2 regions of the Pseudomonas sp. GW822-FHT01E03 genome follow, and region 2 is predicted to be linked to the other one. Evidence: riboswitches for the same ligand, from Rfam matches in the RefSeq annotation. Region 2 holds a riboswitch; the other holds the start of a gene.
What was found. Region 2 has a riboswitch for cobalamin ahead of AC1RP7_RS17045 (CbtB domain-containing protein). Riboswitches for the same ligand answer to the same signal wherever they lie in the genome.
Positions count from the first base shown of each region.

Region 1: another riboswitch for cobalamin. It lies ahead of cobO (cob(I)yrinic acid a,c-diamide adenosyltransferase); the one in region 2 lies ahead of AC1RP7_RS17045 (CbtB domain-containing protein).

Region 1 is NZ_JBXAOQ010000009.1:269,049-283,530, reverse strand. Features, by position in the region: gene AC1RP7_RS19810 (OmpP1/FadL family transporter) at 1-905, shown strand, start outside; gene AC1RP7_RS19805 (glutathione peroxidase) at 1,085-1,651, opposite strand; gene AC1RP7_RS19800 (hypothetical protein) at 1,707-1,829, opposite strand; gene AC1RP7_RS19795 (MFS transporter) at 1,826-3,034, opposite strand; gene AC1RP7_RS19790 (MarR family winged helix-turn-helix transcriptional regulator) at 3,087-3,491, opposite strand; gene AC1RP7_RS19785 (adenosylcobinamide-GDP ribazoletransferase) at 3,665-4,396, opposite strand; gene cobC (alpha-ribazole phosphatase family protein) at 4,399-4,974, opposite strand; gene cobT (nicotinate-nucleotide--dimethylbenzimidazole phosphoribosyltransferase) at 4,971-6,026, opposite strand; gene cobU (bifunctional adenosylcobinamide kinase/adenosylcobinamide-phosphate guanylyltransferase) at 6,023-6,544, opposite strand; gene AC1RP7_RS19765 (cobyric acid synthase) at 6,693-8,144, opposite strand; gene cobD (threonine-phosphate decarboxylase CobD) at 8,141-9,133, opposite strand; gene cbiB (adenosylcobinamide-phosphate synthase CbiB) at 9,126-10,034, opposite strand; gene bluB (5,6-dimethylbenzimidazole synthase) at 10,031-10,681, opposite strand; gene AC1RP7_RS19745 (cobyrinic acid a,c-diamide synthase CobB) at 10,678-12,015, opposite strand; gene cobO (cob(I)yrinic acid a,c-diamide adenosyltransferase) at 12,012-12,623, opposite strand; cobalamin riboswitch at 12,706-12,939, opposite strand; gene AC1RP7_RS19735 (hypothetical protein) at 13,093-13,677, shown strand; gene AC1RP7_RS19730 (PQQ-dependent sugar dehydrogenase) at 13,744-14,482, shown strand, end outside.
Region 2 is NZ_JBXAOQ010000007.1:380,600-395,081, forward strand. Features, by position in the region: gene AC1RP7_RS17010 (NEL-type E3 ubiquitin ligase domain-containing protein) at 1-4,178, shown strand, start outside; gene metH (methionine synthase) at 4,296-8,006, opposite strand; gene AC1RP7_RS17020 (fatty acid cis/trans isomerase) at 8,163-10,472, shown strand; gene nfuA (Fe-S biogenesis protein NfuA) at 10,668-11,252, shown strand; gene cobM (precorrin-4 C(11)-methyltransferase) at 11,445-12,191, opposite strand; gene AC1RP7_RS17035 (cobalamin biosynthesis protein) at 12,273-12,686, opposite strand; gene AC1RP7_RS17040 (CbtA family protein) at 12,683-13,390, opposite strand; gene AC1RP7_RS17045 (CbtB domain-containing protein) at 13,402-13,593, opposite strand; cobalamin riboswitch at 13,715-13,940, opposite strand; cobalamin riboswitch at 14,146-14,358, shown strand; gene cobW (cobalamin biosynthesis protein CobW) at 14,462-14,482, shown strand, end outside.

The DNA.
Region 1 (14,482 bases), on a different contig from region 2:
ACGCGCCATTCGGTCTGGTAACCGATTATGAAAACGGCTTTGCCGGTCGCTACTTCGGCAGCAAGAGCGAAGTCAAGATCGTCACCCTGCAACCGACTGTCAGCTACGCCTTCAACGACAAGGTTTCCATCGGTTTTGGCCCGACCATCAACCGCATTGACGGCAGCCTGGAATCGAACCTGTCGATCACCCAGGCCGCGCCAGATGGCAAGGTCAAGATCACCGGTGACGACACCGCGCTGGGCTACAACATCGGCGTGCTGGTTCAAGCCACCGACAGCACTCGTGTCGGCCTGACCTACCACTCGAAAGTGAAGTACAAGCTCGAGGGCAACACCAAGGTCAACTACAACGTGCTGGGCCTGATCGGCCAGAACCCGAACCAGAAGTACGATGCCTCGCTGGACCTGACCACCCCTGAATCGGTGGACTTCTCGGTCACTCACCAGCTCGACGACAAGTGGACTCTGTACGCAGGCAGCACCTGGACCCGCTGGAGCCGCCTGAAAGACATCACCGTTGAAAACACAGGTGTTCCGGCTGTTCTGAACGGCCAGTTCGGCACCATCACCGAAGAACAGAACTGGCACGACACCTGGGCTCACGCCATCGGCGCGTCCTACCAGTTGAACAAGCAATGGGTACTGCGTACCGGTCTGTCCGTTGACCAGGCACCGACCAACAACGTCGACCGCTCCCCACGCATCCCGACTGGCGATCGCAAGATTTTCAGCGTGGGCGCCGGCTGGAGCCCGACCGACGACCTGACCATCGACCTGGCGTATTCGTACCTGCACGAAGACTCGGTCAAGGTCAACAACAGCAACGACCGTGGCCAGAGCTACAACGCCAAGTATGAAAACTACGCGAACGGTTTCGGTCTCGGCGCGACCTACCGCTTCTGATGATTCCCGGCGAGCCTGAACCGCTCGCCATCGGAATCAAAAAAGCCCCGCTCTCCTCACGGAGGCGGGGCTTTTTTTTGTGGGAGCGAGCCTGCTCGCGATGGACGCGAACGATGACGCGTACTTTCAGGATTTACGAGACGCCTTGAGGTTATCGCGAGCAAGCTCGCTCCTACAGGTCAGGGGGTCGAAACAAGTGGTGGCGAAGCCAGCGCCTTTTCCACCGCCGCAATGAACTCGGGATCGTCCGGCTTGGTCAGGCTGGAGAAATTGGCGACCACCTTGCCTTGGCGATCCACTACATACTTGTAGAAATTCCACTTCGGCGCGCTGCTTTGACTGGCGAGGACCTTGAACAAGTGCGTCGCATCCTCGCCGCGAACCCTTTGCGGCTCGGTCATGGTGAAGGTCACACCATAGTTGACGTAGCAGACCTTGGCAGTCTCGGCACCATCCTTCGACTCCTGCTTGAAGTCATTGGACGGAACGCCAATTACCTCCAGCCCTTGATCCTTGAAGCGCTGGTTCAGCGCCTCAAGGCCTTTGAACTGCGGAGCAAAGCCACAGAAGCTTGCGGTATTGACCACCACCAACGGTTTACCGGCGAAGCGCTGGCACAAATCGATGGATTCCTTGGCGCGCAGCTTTTGCAGTGATCCTTGCAACAGCTCCGGGCACTCGGCCGCGTAGGCCAGCCCGGTAAACGCCACCAGCAACGCGGGAACTGCAATCCAGCGCATCAGCATGTCGGTGCACCCTTGATAATTCGTCAAAACCGACGTTACTCGCCCTCGCCGCTCGCTAGCAAGCACCCATGCCCAACTGCATCAGCGCCAGCCCGCCCTGATGCCAGCCCCACCACGACAACGCCAGCAATAAGGCGCAGACGGCGGCTACAGCGATCCGTGGCCAAAGGTTGTTCATATCGCACTCATTTGTGATTGCAGACGCTCTACCGGCCGCTCACGCACCGGCCAATTGAGGGCAGCGGCCAACAGGCTCAAGAGAATCGCCACTTGCCAGATCAAGTCATAACTCCCGGTTCGGTCATACACCACGCCACCCAACCAGCCGCCCAGGAACGAACCGAGTTGGTGAAACAGGAAAACAATCCCGCCGAGCATGGACAGGTTTCGCACACCAAACAAGGTCGCCACCGTACCGTTGGTCAATGGCACCGTCGACAGCCACAGGAAACCCATGGCCATGCCAAAAAGATAAGCCGTGGTGATGGTCACCGGTGCCCACAGGAACAACGCAATGACCACCGCCCGCAGCAAGTACAACCCGGTGAGCAAACGCGGCTTGGACATGCGCCCGCCGAGCCATCCAGCGGTATAGGTGCCGAAGATGTTGAACAGGCCGATCAGTGCCAGCACCGTGGTGCCGACCGTCGCCGGAAGGTGTTGATCCACCAGATAGGCCGGCAGGTGCACACCGATGAACACCACCTGGAATCCGCACACGAAAAAGCCGAACGCCAGCAGCCAGAAGCCGGAATGGGAGCAGGCTTCGCGCAGCGCTTCGCCAAGGGTCTGTTCGTGGCCCAGAACGGGCAGCGGCTTGTCCTTGAGCATGCCCACCAGCGGCACGATCAACGCCACCAGCAAGCCCAGCGCCAGCAGCGCCGCGGACCAGCCAAGCCATCCGATCAAACCGAGCGTGCCGGGCAACATCGCGAACTGGCCGAACGAACCGGCCGCACTGGCGATCCCCATGCCCATGCTGCGTTTTTCCGGTGGCACCGCGCGGCCGACCACCCCCAGAATCACCGAGAACGACGTACCCGACAGTCCGATGCCGATCAGCAGGCCGGCACTCAGGGACAGGGTCATCGCCGAGTCGGAGAGCCCCATGCAAATCAGCCCGGCCGCGTACAGGACGCCACCGATCAGCACCACTTTCGCTGCGCCGAAGCGGTCGGCCAGGGCACCGGTGAATGGCTGGGCGAGGCCCCAGATCAGGTTTTGCAGGGCGATGGCGAAGGCAAAGACTTCACGGCCCCAACCAAACTCGGCGCTCATCGGCGCCAGAAACAGCCCGAAGCCATGGCGAACCCCCAGCGACAACGCAAGGATCAGCGCACTCCCTAACAGAACCCAGCCGCAAGTACGCCACATCGATGTCATTGTTATTCTCCAATAGCGGGTATATACCCGCTTAAGATCGAAAAAACCGGCATCATGCCAGTTCGTCCAGCAGCTTCAATAAGGTTTCACGCTTCTCGGCGCCCAGGCGATCGATCAAGCGTTGCTGTGCGGCTTCCCAGGCCGGCAAGGCCGCCTTGAGACGCTCTGCCCCGGCCTCGGTCAGCAGGACGATGCGATTGCGCATGTCCTCGCCCTCGACCAGCGTCACCAGGCCATCACCCTCCAGCACCCGCAAATTGCGCCCCAGGGTGCTGCGGTCCAGGCCCATGGCCTCGGCCAGGGTCGAGATGCTCGGCTGATCCAGACGCTGCAGATTGCACAGCAAAGAATACTGCGCAACGTTGATCCCGAAGCCGTCGAGAGCGCCGTCGTAGTGCCTGCTGACGCCACGGGCGGCGCGACGCAGGTTGATGCATAAACATTGGGAATCAAGCATGGTGCGTGTATATACCCGCGAGTCGGTTAAATCAAGTGGCATGGGGTTTGTTCAGTGATTGGGCGGTGTCCTGTAGATCGCCATCGCGAGCAAGCTCGCTCCCACAGTTGATCGCATTCCAATGTGGGAGCGGGCTTGCTCGCGAAGAGGCCGGAACATTCAACACAACCCGATCAGGCCAACGCCAAGCCTACCAGCACTGCAACTTCCAGCAACTCCAGCATCGCGCCCGCCGTGTCCCCTGTCGTGCCCCCCAGGCGCCGCAACATCACCTGGCGCAGCCAGACAAACCCCAGCGCCGCCAACACCACCGCCAGCGCTCCACTGACGCCGGCGATCAACACACAAGCCAATGCGCTGACCGCCAACACCTGCTTGCCCGGCGAACGCGGGAGATGATCGGCCAATGCCTGGCCCAGGCCACCGGCACGCACATAGGGCGTACTCAGGAACAAGCCGAGCAATGCGCTGCGACCGATCAACGGCACGATGATCAAGGCCAGCGAATGCGGCTGCTCGATCAACGCCAGCAGTGCGGTGAATTTAAGCAACAACACCAACACCAGCGTCACCACGGCGATCGGCCCGCTGCGCGGGTCTTTCATGATGGTCAGCGTGCGCTCACGGTCGCCAAAACCACCGAGCCAGGCATCGGCGCTGTCCGCCAGGCCATCGAGATGCAAGCCGCCGCTGAGCAGCACCCAAAGGCTCAGCAACAACGCCGCGTGCAGCAACGTCGGCGTGCCCAGCAGCAGCCAGTTAACCGCCCACAGAATCGCGCCAAAGAGTAATCCCACCAGCGGATAAAACAGCAACGACCGCCCCAGTTCCCGGGGCTCAGGCATTCCGGGCAGGCGAATCGGCAGGCTGCTGAGAAATTGCAGGGCGATCCAGAATGGCAGCATGGTCAGAGCACTTCCTTCAACGAGCCCGCAGGCTCCACCGTCAGCGAAAACAGCGCGCCATGCCCGACCTCAACGTTGAGCAGTTGCTCCCGTGGCAGCCCGCGCGCCTGTGCCAGCAACAGACGCATCACACCGCCATGGCTGATCAGCAGAATTCGCTCACCGGCACAGGTCGCGTGCAAACGCTCCAGCGCTGCCAGCACCCGTGCCGAAAAGTCTGCAACCGGCTCACCCTGAGGCGGCGTGAACGAATAGGGATCGGCCCAGAACAAGCCCAGGGCCTGCGCGTCGGTTTCCATCAACGCCGCCGCGCTCTGCCCTTCCCAAGCACCGAAATGCAACTCTTGCAGGTCTTTGTCCAGTTGCACCGGAACACCCAGTTGCGCAGCGAGTTCCTCGGCAAACCGCGCACAACGCTGCAACGGCGAACTGACCAGCCGATCCCACGGACCTTGCCCGATCACGGCGGCGCGCATCTGCGCCCAGCCCGTGTCGGTCAACGCATCATCGATACTGCCGCGCAGACCGCCGCCGAGTTCGGTTTCACCGTGACGCAACAGATCCACGCGCAAGGTCATGCCGGACGATCTGCCACGGCGGCTTCGGCAAAGGTCGCCATCTGCCCGTGCAGGTCGCAAGCCAGGCGCAGCAGCGGCACAGCCAACGCCGCACCACTGCCTTCGCCAAGCCGCAGGCCGAGATCAAGCAAGGGTTGTGCATCCAGGGTTTCCAGCACATGACGATGCCCCGGCTCGGCGCCGCGATGACCGAACAACAGCCACTGACGACACTCAGGATTCAAGCGCACCGCAACCAGTGCCGCGACGCTGCAAATGAAGCCGTCCACCAGCACCGCGACACCTTCCTGGGCACACGCAAGATAGGCACCGACCAGCGCGGCGATCTCAAAGCCGCCGAGGTTGAACAGGGTCTGCAAGGCATCGCCACGCTGCGCGCCATGCAATGCCAGGGCGCGCTCGATGACCTGGGCCTTGTGACTGACACCTTCGGCATTGAGCCCGGTACCAGGCCCGGTCAGATGCACCACCGGGCAATCAAGTAGCGCACACGCCAATGCACTGGCAGCAGTGGTGTTACCGATGCCCATTTCGCCACCGATAAACAACTGCGCACCGGTGGCAATTGCCCGCTGCACGCTGTCACGACCGGCCTGCAAGGCGAGTTGCCCCTGGGCCTGGGTCATGGCCGGTCCCTGTACAAAATTCGCCGTTCCCTGGCCGACATTCAGATGACGCACGCCCGGCAGGTTCAGCGACGGCGTCACCGTGCCAAGATCCACCACCTCAAGGGAAGCGCCCAGTTGCCGCGCCAGCACGCTGATCGCCGCGCCACCGCTGACGAAGTTGAGCAGCATCTGCCCGGTGACTTCCTGGGGAAACGCCGACACGCCCTCGGCGACGACGCCATGGTCGCCGGCAAAAATCGCGATCCACACCTGCTCCAGACTCGGCTTGACCCGCCCCTGCAATCCCGCCAACTGCACCGCCAGCGCTTCCAGCTGGCCGAGGGAGCCGGCCGGCTTGGTCAGTTGCTGTTGCCGCGCCTGGGCCTGTTCGACCACTTGGGTATCGACCGGCTTGCACGGGTTCAACCACCAGGATTGAGTCATAACGCAGTTCCTTTCAGAGTCAGAGGCAGGCCGGCGACGGTCAGGACGACACGCTGACAACGCTCAGCCAGAGCTTGATGCAGCCAACCGGCTTCATCGACATAGCGACGAGTCAATTCACCCAGCGGCACGACACCCATGCCGGTCTCGTTGCTGACAAAAATGATTTCACCCGGCAGCGACGCCAGACAGTCCAGCAAGGCATCACGCTCGGCGTGCAAGCGCTGCGCATCGTCGAGCATCAGCAGATTGGTCAGCCACAGGGTCAGGCAATCTACCAGCAGGCAGCGGTCGAAACGGGCGGACTCACGCAGCACCCGGGCCAGCTCCACCGGTTCTTCGATCAAAGCCCATTCGGCAGGACGACGGGCGCGGTGATGGGCCACCCGCTCGCTCATTTCGCCGTCCAGTGGCTGGCTGGTGGCGATGTAGGTCACGGCCAGGGCGCTGTCGATGGCGAGCTTTTCAGCCAGGCGACTCTTGCCGGAACGGGCGCCGCCGAGGATCAGTTGGAGCATTGCTTATTCCTTAAAATCTTCGGGGAGGCGACGGCCCTCATCGCGAGCAAGCTCGCTCCCACAATTGATCCAGGCTGAACATACATTTTGATTACACCTCGTAACCTGTGGGAGCGAGCTTGCTCGCGATGGGGCCGCAACAGCCACCTCAGAACCCACAGAGCTGACGCAGCAGAGAAGTATCCAGATGCTTCTCCACCAGATCCGCCAGCCGCTCGATATCACGCTCGCGCAAGGCGTGGTAATCCACGGCCTGCACATCCTGCAACCCGGCCCAGCGCAGCAGTGCACTGCACGCCGCCGGCGATTCGAACAGCCCGTGCAGGTAGGTGCCGAAAATCTGCCCGTCGGCACTTTGCGCACCATCACAGCGGCCGTCATCCAGATGCACGGCGGCATGTTCCAGGGCCGGTCCGGTGGTCACGCCGGCATGAATTTCATAACCCGCCACCGGCGCATCTTCCAGCGCCAGGCGACCACGCACATTGCGCAATTGCTTCTCTTGTTCGAGCTGGGTCTGGAACGCCAGCAGCCCCAAACCGGCACTGGAACCCGGCGCACCTTCGAGGCCCAGCGGGTCATGTACCTGCTCACCGAGCATCTGCAGGCCGCCACAGATCCCCAGCAGTTTCCCGCCGTAACGCAGATGCCGGGCGATGGCGGTGTCCCAGCCGTTGGCCCGCAGGTACGCGAGGTCGCTGCGCACACTTTTCGAGCCGGGAAGGATGATCAGGTCGGCGGGCGGAATCGCCTGGCCGGGGCCGATGAATTGCAGGTCCACTTGCGGATGCAGGCGCAGCGGATCGAAATCGGTGTGATTGCTGATGCGCGGCAGCACCGGCACCACCACCTTGAGCACCTGTTCGGCTTTATCGGTCTGGCGTTGATCGATGCCGTCCTCGGCCTCCAGGTGCAGATCCATCACGTAGGGCAGCACGCCGATCACCGGTTTGCCGGTGCGCTCTTCAAGCCAGTCCAGACCGGGTTGCAGCAACGCGATATCGCCACGGAAACGATTGATGATGAAGCCTTTGACCCGCGCCTGCTCACTCGGCGACAGCAGTTCGAGGGTGCCTACCAGATGGGCAAAAACCCCGCCGCGATTGATATCGGCGATCAGCACCACCGGGCAATCCACCGCTTCGGCGAAGCCCATGTTGGCGATGTCCCCGGCCCGCAGATTGATTTCCGCCGGCGAGCCCGCACCCTCGACCATCACCAGCGGATACGCCGCGCTCAAGCGCTCGTGGGAGGCCAGCACCGCTTGCATGGCGATGGTTTTGTAGTCGTGATAGGCGACCGCATTCATGGTCGTGACAGCGCGGCCATGGATGATCACCTGGGCACCGGTGTCACTGTTGGGCTTGAGCAACACCGGGTTCATGTCGGTGTGCGGTTCGAGGTGCGCGGCCTGGGCCTGTACCGCCTGGGCGCGGCCGATCTCGCCACCGTCGGCGGTCACCGCACTGTTGAGGGCCATGTTCTGTGGCTTGAACGGCACCACCCTGACGCCCTGACGCGTGACCCAGCGGCACAACGCGGTTACCAGCGTGCTTTTACCGGCATCCGATGTGGTGCCTTGCACCATCAGCGTGGTCATTGGTTTTCCTTGGCGAAATCGTCGAACGCCAGCGCCAGTCGTACCCAGGCGATTTCGTCACCGGGCAAGCCGAATCGCAGGCTGCTGTTGTGCGTGAACAACCGCAGGAGAATGCCGCGGCGGGCCATGAATTCATGCAGCTCTTCGGCGCGCTCGGTGATCAGCCACTGGAATAGCGCACAACCGCCCTGGGGCTCGAAGCCGTGCTGTTCGAGCAACGACGCAAGGCGCTCGCTGGCGTCTTCGGTGCGCACCCGTTGCCGCGTTTGTCCCTCGGTATCGCGCAGACAGGCCTGGCCCACTACCCGGGTTGCCCCGCTCACGGCCCACGGACCCACTTGTTCTGCCAGCAACTTGAGCAACTTGCGCTCGGCCAGCACAAACCCCAGGCGCACACCGGCCAGGCCGAAAAACTTGCCGAAGGAACGCAAGACGATCAATCCGACTTGATGGGCAAACGGCGCCAGGCTCAGTTGCGGCGTGTTATCCATGAACGCTTCGTCCACCACCAGCCAGCCACCGCGCTGCGCCAGTCGCGTGTGCCAGTCGAGCAGCCGACTGGGGGTGAGGCTCAGGCCCGTGGGGTTATTCGGATTGACTACCACCAGCACGTCGAAACTGTCGATAAAGAAGTCGACTTCCTGCTCCAGCACTTCACGCACGATGTAGCCGTTGCGACGCCACGCTTCGGCGTGCTCGGCATAACACGGCGACAGTACGCCGACCTTGCCCGCCCGACGCAATCGCGGCAGCAGTTGAATCGCCATTTGCGAGCCGGCCACCGGCAATGCCTGCAAGGTGCCGTAGTAATCACAGGCGGCCTGCTCCAGACCGTCGTCCGTCTCCGGCAAACGGGCCCAGGCCCGCAGCGGAATATCCGGCACCGGAAACGGCCAGGGCGCAAGGCCGGTGGACAGGTCCAGCCAGTCGGCTTCATCTATGCCGTATTCGAGCGCCGCCTTGCGCAGTCGCCCACCGTGCTCAAGCATAAAATTCGGCCCCCAGGCAGAGAATCAGCAGCCATAACCATACCCCGCGCTGGACCAATTGCCAGCCCCGGTCAATCGAGTCGGCATCCGCCGGCACACCTTCGCCCAACTGCGGACGCTGATGCAGTTCGCCGTGATAAATCGCCGCCCCACCCAATTCGACACCAAGGGCACCCGCCCCTGCCGCCATCACCGGGCCGGCGTTCGGGCTATCCCAGGTCGGGGCCTGGGTGCGCCAGCATTTCAATGCCAGCCGGGTTTTGCCCAGCAGCGCGTATGTCAGTGCCACCAGGCGCGCAGGAATGTAATTGAGTACGTCGTCGACCTTCGCCGCCGCCCAGCCGAACCGTTCGAAGCGCTCATTGCGATAACCCCACATCGCATCCAGCGTATTGCTCAGGCGGTAGAGCACCACGCCCGGCGCGCCCGCCACGGCAAACCAGAACAACGCTGCGAACACCGCATCGCTTCCGTTTTCCAGCACCGACTCGGTAGCGGCACGGGCGACTTCGGTTTCATCCAGTTCGCTGGTCTGGCGGCTGACCAGATAGCTCACCCGAGTGCGCGCCGCTTCCAGGTCATTACTGCGCAGGGCCTTGGCCACAGGCGTGACGTGCTCACCGAGGCTGCGCATGCCGAGGGCGCAATAGAGCGCGAGAATCTCGACGATCCAGCCGACATAAGGCGCCCAGGAGAATGCCGTGGCCAGTAGCGTCAGTGGCAACACGGCAATCACCCACGCGGTGACGCCATGGCTGCGCCAGCCGCGACCGCCGCCGTTGAAACGTTGCTCGATGCGCTCGGCAAAACGGCCGAACGCCACCAGCGGATGCCAGCGTTTGGGTTCACCCAGCAGCGCATCCAGCGCAACCGCGGCGACACTCAACAACGCCACACTCATTGACTCACTCCCCAATAATTTTCATACAGCAATTCATGTAGCGGACGCGCCTGCGCCCAGCCTTCGAGCACCAGCATCGGCGCCGGGTAGAACTCTTTGACCGGCCCCAGGCACAGCACGGCCAATGGCTTGGCACCCGGCGGCAACCTCAACAGGTCCGCCAGTGCCTGTGGTTCGAACAGCGACACCCACCCCATGCCCAGCCCTTCGGCACGGGACGCCAGCCACAGGTTCTGGATCGCGCAGGACAACGAAGCCATGTCCATTTCCGGCAGCGTGCGGCGGCCGAAGATATGCTGCTCGCGGTCATCCATCAGTGCGGCGACCAGCACCTCGGCACAATCGTTGATGCCTTCCACCTTGAGCTTCATGAACTCATCGCTGCGCTCGCCAAGGGCTTCGGCGGTGCGGATGCGTTCTTCTTCCACCAGGGCCTGGATTTGCCCGCGCAAGGCGCGATCGCTGATGCGGATGAAGCGCCAGGGCTGCATCAGGCCGACACTGGGGGCCTGATGCGCGGCTTCGAGCAGGCGACGGAGCAATTCGGGCTCGACGGTGCCGCCGCTGAAGTGGCGCATGTCGCGGCGCTCGGCGATGGCGCGGTACACCGCCGCGCGCTCGGCTTCGGAGAATGCGTTGTCGCTCATGGCCTCTTCGCGAGCAGGCTCGCTCCCACAGGGTTTTGGTCAGGCGCAAACAGCGCGGCAATCGCCGAGGGGTTCGACGGAAAATAAAAGTGTACGTAAGAGGCAGTCATCCGCCCCTCACGGTAGACCGCCTCCGCTCCGCGCCCGCCGTTAGGGCTCAAGCCACGGGCAATCGGCGCCAGTTCAGTGGTGGTCAGCGAATGGTGGTAGGTGTGCCCGCGCAGCGAGCCTTCCGGCAGTTCCACCGCTTGCAAAGCCAGCGCTGCCAGGCGCTTTTGCATGACTGCATCACCGGCCAGCAAGCCAACCAGTTCGGCGCGAGTGCCTTCGACATCGGTCAGGGAGTCGAGCAGATACAGCATGCCGCCACACTCGGCGAGCAACGGTTTGCCTGCCCGGTGGTGGGCGCGGATCGCATCGAGCATCGCGGTGTTTTGCGCCAGTGCAACGTGGTGCAGCTCCGGGTAACCGCCCGGCAGATACAGGCTGTCCGCCTGCGGCAACGCACGGTCGCGGATCGGCGAGAAGAATGACAACTCGGCGCCCATCGCCCGCAGCAGATCCAGGCTCGCGCCGTAGGTGAACGCAAAGGCTTCATCGCGGGCGACGGCAATGCGTACACCGGCCAGCAGCGGTTCGGCCGCGATGACATCAGGGGCGGCGAATTCGACTGCCGGTGGCAGCGCGACCTCGCAACTGCTGGCCAGGGCATCGGCTGCCGCATCGAGGCGCAGGTCGAGATCGTTCAACTCACTGGCCTGCACCAGCCCCAGGTGCCGGCTCGGCAATTCGATCCCGGTTTCCCGGGACAGCGCGCCGTACCAGCGCAACCCCTCAGTCAGGCTGCCTTCGAGCAGTTGCGCGTGGCGCAGCGTGCCGACACGATTGGCCAGCACGCCGGCGAACGGCAAGTCCGGCTGATAACGCGCCAACCCCAGGGCCAATGCGCCAAAGGTCTGGGCCATGGCGGTGCCATCGATCACCCCCAGCACCGGCACACCGAAATGCCGCGCCAGGTCGGCGCTCGACGGCGTACCGTCGAACAACCCCATGACGCCTTCGATCAGGATCAGGTCGGCTTCAGCGGCGGCTTCCCACAGCAACCGGCGACTCTCCTGCTCGCCGACCATCCACATGTCCAGCTGATACACCGGCGCACCGCTGGCGCGCTCGAGGATCATCGGATCGAGAAAGTCGGGCCCGCACTTGAACACTCGGACCTTGCGCCCCTGATTGCGATGCAATCGGGCCAGTGCCGCGGTGACGGTGGTCTTGCCTTGGCCAGAGGCCGGCGCGGCAATCAGTACCGCCGGACAGTGCCGAGGCTGACTCACAATTCGACGCCTTTCTGCGCTTTGATCCCGGCTTGAAAGGCGTGCTTGATCACGCCCATTTCGGTGACGGTGTCAGCCATCTCGATCATCTCCGGCTTGGCGGCACGACCGGTGACCACCACGTGTTGCATCGGCGGTCGGGCCTGCAAGTCGCTGAGCACCTGATCGAGATCGAGGTAGCCGTGCTTGAGGGCGATGTTCAGCTCATCGAGCACCACCAGACCGATGGACGGATCGCGCAGCAGTTGCTGCGACACCGCCCAGGCGGCTTCGGCGGCGGCGATGTCGCGCTGGCGGTCCTGGGTTTCCCAGGTAAAGCCTTCGCCCATCACATGAAAACGCACCTGCTCGGGAAAGCGCCGGAAGAACAACTCCTCCCCCGTACTGTTGCGGCCCTTGATGAACTGCACCACGCCGCATTGCATGCCGTGCCCCATGGCGCGGGCAAGCATGCCGAAGGCCGAACTGCTCTTGCCCTTGCCGTTGCCGGTCAGCACCAGTAGCAGGCCACACTCGTTCGGGGAATTGGCGATGCGCTCGTCGATCACGGCTTTTTTGCGCTGCATGCGCGCCAGGTGGCGTTCGTCACGATCGGGGGTATCAGTCATGGGGGAGCTCTCCGTTTAGGCAGGAATAACGGCGGGCAGGCACAAGAATAGAAGGCAACAAGCCTGGCATCGCCCACCGTGATGCCGCTGGATGAATCAGGCCGGTCTCCGGGCTCATGAGTGGCCGCGGGGCCAGACCGTGCGCCTTCCCGCATCAAATCGACACAGTGGCATCACACACAGTTTTCACTCATTTACCGTTGCGGGGGCAGCGCCGGAATTGCGGGCCTTCGACCAACAGAAGGACTCACTCACCGGCTTCCCTGTTTCACTCTGTCGACCCAAGCCACAGAGCACCTGAAACAAGCCGCGAAGGTTAGAGGGTTGGGGGTGGAGCGTCAATTAAAGCCGGGAGGCCATCGACCGAATAACTGCCATCAATCAATAAACTGACGTCAATCTTGTGCCACGCTCCCAGCAGTGATATCAAAGAGCCACAAACTCACAACACAACAACAAGGGTGAGCCCATGCAAGGCATGATCATCAGCAATCCAAAGCTGGAATTCCTGCGCCCGGTGCTCGAACGCTGGTTCGAATGCATCGACCGTTACAACGCCGTCCGCGGTGATGGCGACACACCGTACTGGCACGACGAGAAGGCCAATCTCGGACTACTGTCTGCCGCCGCCTGGATGGCCGAGATGGTCACGCTGCAACAGACGCCCACCCGCAAGCAGACCGAAGAAGGCGAACGCAACAGCCGCGCCGACCTGCTCCTGGCTTCACCCGAAACCCGCGCCTACATCCAGACCAGCCAGCGCTGGCCACGGGTCAACAGCCTCAACCTGACCCAGGCCCTGCTCGACATCGCCAGCGATGCCAAGCGCCTGAGCCACGCCAGCGACCTGAAACTCGGCTGCCTGTTCGTCGCCCCGCAAAAAGCCCAGCAGGGCGCCACACCGGAAGAACTCCAGGACATGGTCGACGACCTGCAAAAGGAACACACCTGCGCTGTTGCCTGGTATTTCCCTTATGCCTACCGCAAGTTGCGCAACGAAGCCGGCAACTATCACCCCGGCATAGCAGTGCTGTTCAAGGAGGCACGTGGCTAAGGGTTGAACCATCGGACGACAACGCGCCTCTATGATTAGAACAAGGCACTCATAGGGAAGACCCGCATGCGCACGCCCCCGCTCGTTCTCGTTATCGCGTTCTGCGGAGGGCTCGCCGCTTGTGGCGGAACCGCCCGCCTGCAAGTCTCCGATGGCACCGGTCCTTCGCCTCAACTGCCAGACCCCGACAAAACCCTGATCCCGATCGTGAACATCGCCCCGGCCATCGGCTGGCCGCAGGGTGCGAAGCCCATCGCCGCCAATGGCACCCAAGTGGCCGCTTTTGCCGAAGACCTGGATCACCCGCGCTGGCTTTATGTACTACCCAATGGCGATGTGCTGGTGGCGGAAACCAATGCCCCCCCAAAACCCGAAGACGGCAAAGGCATTCGCGGCTGGATCATGAAGAAATTCATGGGGCGTGCCGGAGCCAGGGTGCCCAGCGCCAACCGCATCACCTTGCTGCGCGACAAGGACCACGATGGGGTCGCGGAAACCCGCACGGTGTTTCTGCAAAACCTCAACTCGCCCTTCGGCATGACCCTGGTCGGCAATGACCTGTATGTGGCCGACACTGATCGCCTGCTGCGCTTTCACTATGAAAGTGGCGATACGCAGATCAAGTCACCGCCGGCAAAAGTGGTCGACCTGCCGGGCGGCCTGCTGAATCACCACTGGACCAAAAACGTCATCGCCAGCAAGGACGGCAGCAAGCTGTACGTCACCGTGGGTTCCAACAGCAACGTTGCGGAACACGGCATGGACAAGGAAGAAGGTCGTGCGGCGATCTGGGAAGTGGATCGCG
Region 2 (14,482 bases):
ATGCCCTGGAAAAAATGCCGGGGTGGTCCGGCGAGGTGCGGCTGGAGATTCGCGACGGCCACATCGAGGGTCCGCTCATCGACGGCATTGGTAGCGAGGCCGCGACAATCCGTAAGTACGTGGTTAAAAACGGCCCGTCCTATCAGGCATTTGATGAGCGTGGCGAGACGCTCAATGGCGTGCCCGCCACCGGCGATAACTTTTACGCCTCGATCATGCACGCATTGCCCGATGAATCCCGTCGCGCATTGGGCGTTCCACACGTGGGCCAAAGCGTCGATCTGAAGCAGGCTGTCATCGACTCGGCCTTCGAGCATCGGGCGCAATTGTCGCAAATGCTGGAACAGCGCAGCGGTAACGGCAAGGCGTTCAAGCCGCCCGTACGCGTAACGGAGCGTCGGGTGGGCTACTACGCCAGCGGGCGCGGGCAAGGTTTGAATCCTTCTCTGGTGTCGCGGGTACAGGACGTGTATCCGGCGCTGACGGATCAGCAGGCCAATGGGTTTATCCTGGCGCAACTGCGCGCGGGTAAAACCGACGCACAGATTTATAGCCTCCTGCAGGAGCGTATGCGCGAGTGGGAGACCCTCGAGGCGACGCTCGATCAATGGGTCGGCGAGCCGATAGCGGGTTCTGTCCTGGAGTCGATGCTCGGAGGCAAGGCCTCGGTCGCGCAGAGTCTCAAGCAATCCTGGCGTAATTCGCCGCTGGCCGGGGAGCATCCGCGCTACAGATTGCTTGAGTTGGTCTGTGACGACCCGATCCCTGCGCTGTCGGCGGACTTCTCCCATGTGGGTGATCTGTATGTCCGGGGTCGAAGCATCACCGACGCCAATGTCGATGCGTTGTTGGCGAATTTTCCCAAGCTCAAAAGACTGCGGATCAATGCCACGGGCAACGATTTCAGCACCGTGCCCCAAGTGCTGAGCAGCATGCCGGACCTCAGGGGGCTGAGCCTGTATTCAGCCGCGCCCTTCGCCGCAGACATGCCGTCGAGACTGGGTGCGTTGACGGCGCTCGAGGAGCTCAGCGTGTATTCAACCTGGGGCGTTCCCGTGCCGTTGGACGTAAGCCGGCTGCGCAATCTGCGTCTGCTCGACGTGATCGCGCCGTCAATGGATCAGTGGCCAACCGGGGTTCTGGAACTGCCCCGACTTGAACGTCTTAACCTCACCGGTACAGCCATCAGTACATTCCCCGAAGGCATTTTCGAAGGGCATGAAAAACTCTGGTCCGGGTTGTCGCTGGATTGGTCGAACATGCCGCGCCCAAACTTCAAGCAGGCCTATGAGTATCTCCGGCGTCAGCCCCGGCACCTTGTTGATCTGGAAGAAATGGTCAGGGATTACTGCAAGGGCGAGTTGAAACGTCTTGCTGAAGGCATCAATGACCCGTCCGCGGGATTATTCAATCAATTTGTCGAACAGTGGCAAGACGCAGGGGCGAGATTCGACGCCGTCGAAGCATTGAGTGAGCAGCATCATCAGCTCAACCGGCATCTTGAGGACTGGTCCCAACGCGCGCTGCGAATGCCTGCAGCGGCCAACGAAATCATCGGACGTACATGGACGGCAGATGCCCTGAGAATCTGCTGGCGCAATGGCGCATTCAAACGCTACGGCTCGACGGCCGATGCCTCGGTACTGGATCTGCCGAGCCTGGCGTTGAGCGAGTTTCCAGAATTGCCGGACGGTGCCTTCCCTGAAGTACGAACCTTGTATCTGAAGGGTAATAGTGCCCCCGTCGAGCAGACTCGCAAGTTCGTCCGCGGTTTTCCCGGGCTTGAAAGACTCGACGTGAGTGGCAGCGGTTTGACTGAAGTGCCCTTTGCGCCCGGTGATCTTGAAAAACTGACTGATCTGGATCTTTCCAATAACCGGATTGTTGGCGACGCCGGGGTTCAGCAGGCTTTTGATGGATTGCAGGCACTGCAATACCTGGACTTGAGCAACAACCCGTTGAATACCTTGGATGTCAGTGCAATGACCCGCCTCAAGTCCTTGAACCTAAGTGGCACGGCGCTGCAAGAATGGCCGACCGGGGTACAGGAGCTGCCAGAGCTGTATTGGCTGGACTTGCGCGACAGCAGGGTCAACGCGCTGCCGGAGCCGCTTGCGGATGAGACGCTGCTCAAGACCAACCTCGCGGGCACACCTTTAACCCCTCAAGCCGTCGCCATGCGCAACGCAGCCCGGCATCGAATGGAAATGGCCAAAGGTCTTCCGGCCGGCGCGCTGGAACGGTTCGACCTGGAGCAGGTGCCACAGGATTTCCCGCCGTTCGAAAGCGCCAGTTCGATCGCGCTTCAATTGTTGCCGCTGCCGGAAGTCCCGGCGGGAGAAGGGGTTGCAGTTTTAACAAAGCGCCTGCAACGGCTGAAACCGACACTCGCCGATGATGACGCCTTGCAAATGATCGAACAGATGCAGGGCAGCGAAGCTGCGAGCGTGAAAATTGCCGAATGGGAGAAAACCTATGAAACGCTCACGCGCCAATTGAATGACTGGCTGTTTACCCGGGGATCTCGCGGAAACGGCTGGATGACATCTTCCAGCATTCGCAGGCAGGCTGCCTTGCGGATCGTCGAATGCTGGCAAAAAGGTCTGAGCAGCACGGGCGCGGTGGCTGATGCGGTGCTGGATCTCAACGGTCTGCAACTGGGTGACCTGCCTGAGGTGCCGGCATCGTTCGAGCATGTCGGCACGTTGAAACTGACGAGCGTAAAACTTACCCGGCAAGGTTCCGACGGGTTCCTCAAGGCCTTTACCCGCCTGAAAACCCTGGACCTCAATGGCAATGGGCTGGATGGCGTTCCAGAGCCGGTCTGTGACATGGACAGGCTCGAGCGTCTGGAGTTGTCCTCGAACCGGATGGACGATGCCGAACTGCTGTATGCCGCATTGAGTAATCTGGAGCGTCTGCGCTGGCTGGACTTGAGCTACAACGAACTGGATACCTTTGATATCGGCGTTTTCGAGCAATTGGAGACGCTGGATCTGCGCAACAATAATTTGACCGAATGGCCGGACGGGGTGTTCGACAGCCAGCACCTGGGCACGCTCAATCTCAGTGGCAACGACATCACGTCGATCCCCGAGCAGGCCCTGAGTGGCGACCATGACGTTTTGACGGCCGGTACGGATTTGAGCGACAACTTCAACCTGTCGCTTGAGAGCCTTGAACGCCTCAGGGATTACCGTGAAGCGGGTTTCCACGACAGGGTGCTGGGGATCTCGCGGGCCGATCTTGACGAGTTGATCGATGACGCCAACGGCGATGGCGACGATAGCAGTGAAGGCATCGATACGGATGAGGAACTGCCTGAGACTGAGCCGGATACCGAACAAAAAACACCGTGGTTAACCCATCTTCCTCCCGAGGAAGTGGCCAGTAAAACCGGGATGTGGAATCAACTCGCGGCGGAACCGGACAATGCGGCGTTCTTTCACCTGCTTTCGCGACTGCAGGATACGCAGGAGTTCAGGGTGGCTAACGCCGATCTGACGCGGCGGGTCTGGACGGTCATTGAAGCCGCCGCCAGCAATACCGAACTACGGGAGATCCTGTTTGCCAGTTCCAGCACCCACGGCACGTGTGTCGACGGTCGAATCCTGACGTTCAGTGGGCTGGAAAGCAGAGTCTTCACCCACAATGCCTTGCTTGATATTCCCGTCGGGCGCCCGAGTGTGAAGGGGCATGCACTGCTGAATTTATCCCGGCAGCTGTTTCGACTGGACAAGGTCGACGACCTCGCGAGGAAAATCGCCGCGCAAAGCGGGCAGGATGAGGCCGAAATACGCTTAGGCTATCGAATCGGGCTGACACAAGGATGGGCGGACGGCCTGGAGCTGCCAGGGCAACCGAAACACATGACCTATGCCTCGGGAGTGACCGCTCGACAACTGGCGGACGCGCGCATCGAGATCGTCAACGCAGAGCAGTCCGATGGTTTCTTTGAAGACTTGATCCAGCGCGACTATTGGGAAAGTTATCTCAAGGAAAAACATCCTGAGGTGTTCAAGGCGCTGGATGAGATGGATGTTCAGGAGGAAGTTGAAAGCGCTGACGATGCGGCATTACTGACTCAGCTTTTCGAGCAGAGGGCGGCGCGCAACGCGAAGATGATCGAATTGTCCCGACAGGAGGTCGCGGAGCTGACGGCTGCCTCAAGCAGGTAAATCACCTGTGGGAGTGAGCTTGCTCGCGATGGGGGCTTGATGTTCAACATCAATGTTGACTGATACGCCGCTATCGCGAGCAAGCTCGCTCCCACAAGGTTTTTTTCAGTTGATCACTCAGTTGTCGTAACCGAGATTCGGCGCCAGCCAGCGCTCGGTAACGCTCAGTTCCTGGCCTTTGCGCGACGTGTAGCTCTGCACCTGGTCCTTGTCGATCTTGCCCACGGCGAAGTACTGCGCCTGCGGGTGAGCAAAGTACCAGCCACTGACCGCTGCCGCCGGGAACATCGCGTAGTGCTCGGTGAGGAATACACCACTGCGGCCTGCGCGCATTTCCTGGGCTTCTGGATCGAGCAGGGCGAACAGCTGAGCTTTCTCGGTGTGATCCGGACAGGCCGGGTAGCCCGGAGCAGGGCGGATACCGCTGTACTGTTCCTTGATCAGTGCCTCGTTATCCAGCGCTTCATCCTTGGCATAACCCCAATAGTCTTTACGCACCTGCTGGTGCAGCCACTCGGCGCAGGCTTCGGCCAGGCGGTCGGCCAGGGCCTTGACCATGATCGAGTTGTAATCGTCGCCGGCGTCCTGGTAGGCCTTGGCCACTTCTTCGGCGCCGATGCCGGCGGTGGTGATGAAACCACCCACGTAGTCAGTCACTTCACTGTCCTTGGGCGCGACGAAGTCGGCCAGGGAGAAGTTCGGTTTGCCGTCGGTCTTGATGATCTGCTGGCGCAGGTGATGCAGCTTGGTCATTGGCTTGCCGTCATCGCCATAGAGCTCGATGTCGTCGTCATGCACCTGGTTGGCCGGCCAGAAGCCGAACACCGCACGAGCGCTGATCAGCTTTTCGTCGATCAATTTGCGCAGCATTTCCCTCGCGTCGTTGTACAGCGAGGTGGCGGCTTCACCGACCACTTCGTCCTGGAGAATGCGCGGGAACTTGCCGGCCAGGTCCCAGGATATGAAAAACGGCGTCCAGTCGATGTATTCGGCCAGAACGTCGAGGTCGATGTTGTCCAGCACCCGCGCTCCGGTGAAGGTCGGTTTGACCGGCGTGTAGGACGCCCAGTCGAATTGCGGCTTCTTGGCGATGGCTGCGCCGTAGCTCAGGCGCTCGGTGCGGGCACTGCGGTTGGACGTGCGCTCGCGAACTTCGATGTAATCCTGGCGGGTTTTCTCGACAAAACCGGCCTTCAGTTCCTTGGACAGCAACTGGGTCGCCACGCCCACGGCGCGGGAGGCGTCGGTGACGTAGATCACCGCGTCGTTGCTGTATTTCGGCTCGATCTTGACTGCCGTGTGCGCTTTGGAAGTGGTGGCGCCACCGATCATCAACGGCAGGTGGAAGTCCTGGCGCTGCATTTCGCGGGCGACGTGGACCATCTCATCCAGCGACGGGGTGATCAGGCCGGACAGGCCGATGATGTCGCACTTCTGTTCCTTGGCCACCTGCAGGATTTTTTCCGCCGGCACCATCACGCCCAGGTCGACGATGTCGTAGCCGTTGCAGCCCAGCACCACGCCGACGATGTTCTTGCCGATGTCGTGCACGTCGCCTTTGACGGTCGCCATCAGGATCTTGCCCTTGGCTTCTGGCTTGTCGCCTTTTTCCAGTTCGATGAACGGGATCAGGTGGGCCACAGCCTGCTTCATCACGCGGGCGGATTTAACCACCTGCGGCAGGAACATTTTGCCGGCGCCGAACAGGTCGCCGACGATGTTCATGCCGGCCATCAGCGGGCCTTCGATCACTTCGATCGGGCGAGCGAAGGACTGGCGCGATTCTTCGGTGTCTTCGACGATGTGGGTGGTGATGCCCTTGACCAGTGCGTGTTCCAGGCGCTTGTTGACGTCCCAGTTACGCCACTCTTCGGTCTCGGCTTCCTTGACGCTGCCGTCGCCCTTGTATTTGTCGGCGATGGCGAGGAGGGCGTCGGTGCCTTCCGGGGTGCGGTTGAGGATCACGTCTTCCACGGCGTCGCGCAGCTCCACCGGGATCTGGTCGTAGATCTCCAGTTGCCCGGCGTTGACGATACCCATGGTCAGCCCGGAGCGGATCGCGTACAGCAGGAACACCGAGTGGATCGCCTCGCGCACCGGGTTGTTGCCACGGAACGAGAACGACACGTTGGACACGCCACCGGAGGTCAGCGCATACGGCAGCTCGTCACGGATGTAGGCACAGGCATTGATGAAGTCGACTGCGTAGTTGTTGTGTTCTTCGATACCGGTGGCGACGGCGAAGATGTTCGGGTCGAAGATGATGTCTTCCGGCGGGAAGTCCACCTCGTTGACCAGAATGTCGTAGGAGCGTTTGCAGATTTCTTTCTTGCGCGCTTCGGTGTCGGCCTGGCCGGCTTCGTCGAAGGCCATCACCACCACGGCGGCGCCGTAGCGCTTGCACAGTTTGGCGTGATGGATGAACTGCTCGACGCCTTCTTTCATGCTGATCGAGTTGACGATGCCCTTGCCCTGGATGCACTTGAGGCCGGCTTCGATCACTTCCCACTTGGAGGAGTCGATCATGATCGGTACGCGGGAGATGTCCGGTTCACCGGCAATCAGATTGAGGAAGGTCACCATGGCCTTCTTCGAATCGAGCATCCCTTCGTCCATGTTGATGTCGATCACCTGGGCGCCGGCTTCGACCTGCTGCAGGGCGACTTCCAGGGCCTCGGTGTAGTTGTCTTCACGGATCAGGCGGGCGAACTTGGCGGAACCGGTGATGTTGGTCCGCTCACCGACGTTGACGAACAGCGAGTTGCGATCGATGGTGAACGGCTCCAGACCCGAGAGGCGGCAAGCCTTCGGGATGTCCGGAATCTCGCGCGGCGCATAACCGGCCACGGCCTTGGCGATGGCCTCGATGTGGCCCGGCGTGGTGCCGCAGCAGCCGCCGACGATGTTGAGGAAGCCGCTCTGGGCGAACTCTTCGATGACCTTGGCGGTTTCCGACGGCAATTCGTCGTACTCGCCGAACTCGTTCGGCAGGCCGGCGTTCGGGTGCGCGGAAACGTGGGTGTTGGCCTTGTTCGACAACTCTTCGAGGTACGGGCGCAATTCGCGGGCGCCGAGGGCGCAGTTCAGGCCGACGGAAATCGGCTTGGCGTGGGCCACGGAGTTCCAGAACGCTTCGGTGGTCTGGCCGGACAGGGTGCGGCCCGAGGCGTCGGTAATGGTGCCGGAAATCATGATCGGCAGTTCGACGCCCAATTCCTCGAATACGCCTTGTACGGCGAAGATCGCGGCCTTGGCGTTGAGGGTATCGAAGATGGTTTCGATCAGGATCAGGTCGGCGCCGCCCTCGATCAGGCCTTTGGTGGCTTCGGTGTAGTTCTCCACCAGCTCATCAAAGGTGACGTTGCGGTAACCAGGGTTGTTGACGTCCGGGGACAACGAGCAGGTACGGCTGGTCGGGCCGAGCACGCCGGCAACAAAACGCGGTTTGTCCGGGTTCTCGAGGGTTTTCGCATCGGCGACCTTGCGCGCCAGGCGAGCGCCTTCTACGTTCAATTCGTACGCCAGTTTTTCCATGCCGTAATCGGCCATGGAAATCCGGGTGGCGTTGAAGGTGTTGGTTTCCAGAATGTCGGCGCCGGCGTCCAGGTAGGCTTTTTCAATGCCGCCAATCACGTCCGGGCGAGTCAGGACCAACAGGTCGTTGTTGCCTTTGACATCGCTTGGCCAGTCAGCGAAGCGTTTGCCACGGTAATCCTGCTCTTCGAGCTTGTAGCTCTGGATCATCGTGCCCATACCGCCATCGAGAATCAGGATGCGCTCTTTGAGGGCGTGCTTGAGAGCTTGAAGGCGAACGCTGCGATCGGACATTTGGACTACTCGGTAAGGCCATGACGAAGGGCCGGGATGATAGCAAACCTGTGCGCTTTTGGAGCGTGACTCGAATTTGCATGAATATCGTTCATGTTGGTAAGGGTGACAGACCGGTAGAATCGCGACGTTTTTTCAGGATTCGGGACCAGGGACATGTCGTATCGCTTCGTCATCGGCACATTGCTGCTGTTTTTAAGCTGGGGCGCCGTGGCGCAAGGCCCGGCGATTTCCTCTGCCATGTCACCTGTTATTTCCTACAGCCGCGACATTCAACCGATCTTCACTGAAAAGTGCGTGGCCTGCCACGCCTGCAATGACGCCGCCTGTCAGCTCAACCTGGGCAGCGGTGAGGGCGCGGCACGTGGCGCAACCAAAGTCCCGGTCTACGACGGTGACCGCCGCCAGGCGGTTGCACCGACCCGACTGTTCTATGACGCCTCCGGCAAACAGGCCTGGCAGCAAAAGGGCTTCTATTCGGTGCTCGATGCCCAGGGCAACCAGGCCGCACTGATGGCGCGGATGCTGGAGCTTGGCCACAAGACTCCGTTGCAACCCAACGCGAAGCTGCCGGAAGACATCGTCCTGGGCCTGAACCGGGAAAACATGTGTGCCATGCCCGCGGAGTTCGACGGCTATGCCGCCAAGCATCCGAAGGAGGGCATGCCGCTGGCAGTGACCGGCCTGACCGACCAGCAGTACCAGACGCTGCAACGCTGGCTGGCGGCAGGCGCGCCGATCGATCAGCAGGCGCTGGCGCCCAGCGCCAGGGAAGCCTTGCAGGTGGTGCAATGGGAAAACCTGCTCAATTCACCGGGAGCCCGGGAAAGCCTGGTGGGGCGCTGGCTGTACGAGCACTGGTTCCTGGCCCATCTCTACTTCAAGGACGGTGACCCTGGGCATTTCTTCCAGTGGGTGCGTTCGCGCACCCCGACCGGCCAGCCGATTGACCTGATCAACACCCGTCGCCCGAACGATGATCCGGGCACGCAGTTTTACTATCGCCTGTGGCCGGTGCAGGGCGTGATCGTGCACAAGACCCACATCACCTATCCGCTGGGTCCGGCGAAGCTGGCGCGGGTCAAGAGCCTGTTCTACAGCGGCAACTGGCAGGTCGACGCATTGCCGGGCTATGGACCGCAGAGCCGGGCCAACCCGTTTGCCACTTTCGAAGCGATTCCGGCCCAGGCGCGCTATCAGTTCATGCTCGATAACGCCGAATACTTTGTGCGCACGTTCATTCGTGGGCCAGTGTGTCGCGGCCAGATCGCCACGGACGTGATCCGCGATAATTTCTGGGCGCTGTTCCAGGCGCCCGAGCACGACCTGTATGTCACGGAACCGAATTATCGCGGGCAGGCCACGCCGTTGTTGGCGATGCCGGGGCAGAACGATGATGTCGGCAGCGTCCTCAGCCTGTGGCACGACTACCGCGACAAGCGTAACGAATATGAAGCCTTGCGCCGGGACAGCTATGCCGATGAACCAGCACCGAGCTGGTCGACCCTGTGGGCCGGCAACGACAATGCGTTGCTGAGTATCTTCCGCCATTTCGACAGTGCTTCGGTGACCAAAGGACTGATCGGTGAGGTGCCGCAAACTATATGGCTGTTCGACTATCCGCTGCTGGAGCGCACCTATTATCAACTGGCAGTGAACTTCGATGTGTTCGGGAACCTGTCCCATCAGGCTCAGACGCGCTTGTATTTCGACTTGATCCGCAACGGTGCCGAACAGAATTTCCTGCGCCTGATGCCCGCCGACTCCCGGGATGACTACCTTGATGACTGGTATCAGAATAGTGGCAAATTCAAGATGTGGCTCGACTACGAGACCATCGACGACGACAAGCCGACCGCGCTGAAGCTTGACGCGCTGGACCCCAAGCGCGACTTTGCCATGCAGTTGCTGGCCCGTTATGGCGATCTCAATGCAAGGCCCGACCCGATCAATCGCTGCGACGGCGCTTACTGTTCGCGGCCAAACATCGATCCGGACCTGCAAAGTGCCGAGCAGGCATTGAGCCGCCTGACTTCGCGTCCGGCCGCCGGGCTGAAGGTCATCGATCAGTTGCCGGAGGCTACGCTGCTGCGTATTGAAACCGGCAGCGGCAAGCGTGAGGTCTACAGCCTGTTGCGTAACCGTGCCCACAGCAACGTGGCGTTTTTGCTCGGTGAATCACTGCGCTATCAACCGGGGCTCGACACTTTGACGATTTTCCCGGGTGTGCTCAGTAGCTACCCGAACTTCATGTTCAACATCCCGGCCGGGCAGGTGCCGGCGTTTGTGGATGCGATGGAAAGCGCCAAGGACACCGACAGCTTCGAGAAAATCGTCGAACGCTGGGGAATACGCCGCAGTCATCCGCAATTCTGGGCTTATTTCCATGACCTGAGCCGCTACATCCACGAAAACGATCCGGTGGAAGAGGGCGTGCTGGACATGAATCGCTACGAGAACCTCTGAACAATCACCGCCCCCCCTGTAGGAGCGAGCTTGCTCGCGATGATGGATCAGTTGCATTGATGTCGACTGACACACCATCGCGAGCAAGCTCGCTCCTACAGGGGGTTTGTGGACAATCTTTCCCGACAAAAATACTAGGACTTTGTCCGGCGCGTTGATTGGCGTAAACTGCGCCCAAGCCTGCGAGGAGTTTCCATGACCGCTATTACCATCACTGACGCCGCCCACGATTACCTGGCTGATCTGCTCTCCAAGCAGAACACCCCGGGCATCGGCATCCGCGTCTTCATCACCCAGCCTGGCACCCAGTACGCCGAAACCTGCATTGCCTACTGCAAGCCGGGCGAAGAAAAACCCGAAGACACCGCGCTGGGGCTGAAAAGCTTCACTGCGTACATCGACCACTTCAGCGAAGCCTTCCTGGACGATGCCGTTGTCGACTACGCCACCGACCGCATGGGCGGCCAGCTGACCATCAAGGCGCCAAACGCCAAGGTACCGATGGTCAACGCCGACAGCCCGATCAACGAGCGCATCAACTACTACCTGCAAACCGAGATCAACCCGGGGCTGGCCAGCCACGGCGGTCAGGTCAGCCTGATCGACGTGGTCGAAGACGGCATCGCCGTCCTGCAGTTCGGTGGTGGTTGCCAGGGCTGCGGCCAGGCCGACGTGACACTGAAGGAAGGCATCGAGCGCACCTTGCTCGAGCGCATCCCGGAGCTCAAAGGTGTTCGCGACGTGACCGACCACACGCAGAAAGAAAACGCCTACTACTAAGGTGTTCGCTGCGAATTGAAAAAACGGCGCCCCGTGAGCGCCGTTTTTTTATGGGTGATTGGAAACCTGTGGCGAGGGGGCTTGCCCCCGTTGGGCTGCGAAGCGGCCCTGGTTTTTTACGGGTAAACAGGATTTGCGACGGCTACGCCGCCGAACGGGGGCAAGCCCCCTCGTCACAGGGTTGGTGGTGAATCAGGGCCTGTAAAGATGCGCATGCCCCGCACGATACAGCGATGACTCGCTGAAGTGGTCACTGCCCAGCACCCGACCCACCAGAATCAACGCCGTACGACGAAATCCCTTTGATTCAACCTTCCCGGCAATATCTGCCAGCGTGCCCACCACCCAATCCTGATCCGGCCAGCTCGCTCGATGCACCACCGCAATCGGACAATCGGCGCCGTAATGGGGCAGCAGTTCCTCGACGATCTTCGTCAGGTGACTGACCCCCAAATGAATCGCCATGGTCGCGCCGTGCTGCGCCAGGCTGGAGAATTCCTCTCCGGGTGGCATGGCGGTTTTGTCGGCGTAGCGAGTCAGGATCACGCTCTGCGAAATGTCCGGCAGGGTCAGTTCCGCGCCCAAGAGCGCTGCGCAAGCGGCTGTGGCAGTCACGCCGGGTACGATTTCGAACGCAATGCCCAGTTCACGCAGATAGCGAATCTGCTCGCCAATGGCGCCATACAGGCTCGGATCGCCAGAGTGCACCCGGGCCACATCCTGGCCTTTGGCGTGGGCGGTCTTGATCAGGTCGATGATCTGTTCCAGGTGCAGTTCGGCGCTGTTGACCACCTGTTCGGCACAGTGACCTTCCAGTACGGCGGCCGGTACCAGTGAGCCGGCATATATGATCACCGGGCAACTGCGAATCAGCCGCTGGCCCTTGACGGTGATCAGTTCGGGGTCGCCGGGACCTGCGCCAATGAAGTAGACGGTCATCGTCGGTTCCTGTGGGAAAAAGGGGCTGAACAGGTCTTCAGATGAAGAATGTTCATGATCAAAGGCGGGGATTATCGGTTTTTACGCAGCGCCAGCCAATGCCAGGGTTGCCTGGGCATATTTTTGTCGTGGAATCAGCAGTTTTGCCGGGGCCTGGGCCAGTTGTTCGGCCAGGGCCAGTGCGGCGCTTTCCGCAACGCCGTAGCAACCGGTGCGTTCAAACGCTATTTGCGATTGATGGCTGAGTTGCGGTTCATAAGCGGCCAGTTGCTCACTGCTGAAATACATCAGTTCCAGGCCGAGTTGCTGAGCCAGTTCGATCAGTGCAGGTTCGTCGCGCTTCGAATCGATGCTGGCCAGCGCCTTGATTTCATGACGAGCTATCTGGTGCGCCTCCAGCGCCTGATCGAGCAGCGCCAGCAACGTGCTGACGGGGCAGCCCCGTTGGCAGCCCAGACCGACCACCAGGGTCGGCGCTGTGCTGACGTCAGTCATGCGTTGTATTGACCATCGCTTTTGCGACGGAACAACCAGGCGCTGATCAGGCCCAGGGCCAGCCAGAATGCCACGTTGGTCAGTTGCGAAGCGATTTTGAACCGGGTTTCCAGTGCCTCTGGAGCAAGCATCGAATGCACCTCCGGTTGCGGCGCGCCAATCACATGGGGGACGGCGAGGATCGCCGCGCCGAGGACTTTCATCAGCCAGTGACGGCTGAACACGATCAGCGCAATACCGACGGCGGTGGAGGCGGCGGTACCGACCCACCACAGTTGCCGTTGTGCGAGGTCGGCGGCGGCAGTGCCTGGCAATTCAGGTGGCAGACCGAGGGTCGGCGCGAGCACGAAGGTTGCGTAACCGGCCAGGCCCCAGAGCAGGCCTTGAGAGGTTTTGGTCGGCGCACGCAAGGTGTACAGGCCGGCCAGCATCAGGGCGAAACCGACCGCCACCACCAGGTTGCCACCAGTGGTCGACAGCACGCGCTGCCAGCCATCTTCCGGCTCCCAGGCTTGTGCATCATGAGTGTGAGCAGCCATCGCACCGTCGGCGTGTTCATGCATTTCAACAGCGGCCGGTTCGGCTTTTTCGTAGGTCTCGGCCTGCAAAATCAGCGGGGCGACCCAGAAACTTTGCAGCAGGGTCAGCAACAGGGCGGCCAGCAGCCCGGTGAAACCTGCGGTTTGCGCAATACGCTTGATCATGTCGACAGCTCTCAATGGCACGGGAACGCGGAGCTGTGACGGGTATCGTGGGCGGCGTTGTGCACCGCTTCGATGTGCGAGAAACCGGCGAAATACACAAGGCATGCGCCCAGGATCGACGCGCAGACGGCGGCGGCCAGACGTTGGGTCAGGGTTGAGGTGGTGCTTGCGGCTGTGTGTTCGGCGCTGCTGATGATCGACATGGCGTTTCCCTCTGGTCTGTCAGCGGGGAATAAGAGCGCATGCAAAACCCCGCACGACCAGGCGCGCAAGGTTTCAAACAGCGCCCGCCCACCGCGGGTTTGTTGGTTCAGTGATCGTACTGGTCACTTTGTGTTGCGGGCCGGTCTCCGGGCTCACGAGGGGCAAAGGCTTGCGCCTGGACCTGAAAGCATCACCTTCCCATGCCGCAGTGGCACAGTGGATCTGACGCTTCGCTCGCTTACCGTTGCGGGGGCAGCACCGGACTGACATGGCTTAAGAGTAAAGCACATGATTCACCGGTTTCCCGTTTCACCCTGTGAAGGGCACCCGTAACAAGGTGTGTAGGAGAGCATGGGCGGGGGTTGGGCGTCAATTGGCAGGGGTTCTCAATTCGGAACCGGGTCGACCCAATCGCGAGCAAGCTCGCTCCCACATTTGACCGCATTTTTCTCAAAGAGCCCCATCCCCTGTGGGAGCGAGCTTGCTCGCGATTGGGTCGTTACAGGCGCTACAGAACTCAGCATGAACATTGACCCGCCCCAAGACCATGCGTAGCCTTGCGCTTTCGAGGTTCTTCGGCGTTTGTCGAAGCTAAGAAGGGAACGCGGTCAATGCCGCGGCTGCCCCCGCAACTGTGAACGGTGATGTTCGTTGCCACGCCACTGCTGACTCAATCCATGAGGCCGGCGGGAAGGCGCAGCGAATGCCAGGCTCAAGCCCGGCACACCGTCAGCCAGGAGACCTGCCTCGTCACAGATTCTCACTTTCAACCGGGCGGGGTGATCCGGTGGCGAACTCTTCAGGCACGCGCGTGCGCGTTGCCGGTCGTCGTCCCGTATGCCCGCCAGCTTAGCCATAGGGCATCCGATGAAAACACTGGCCAAACTC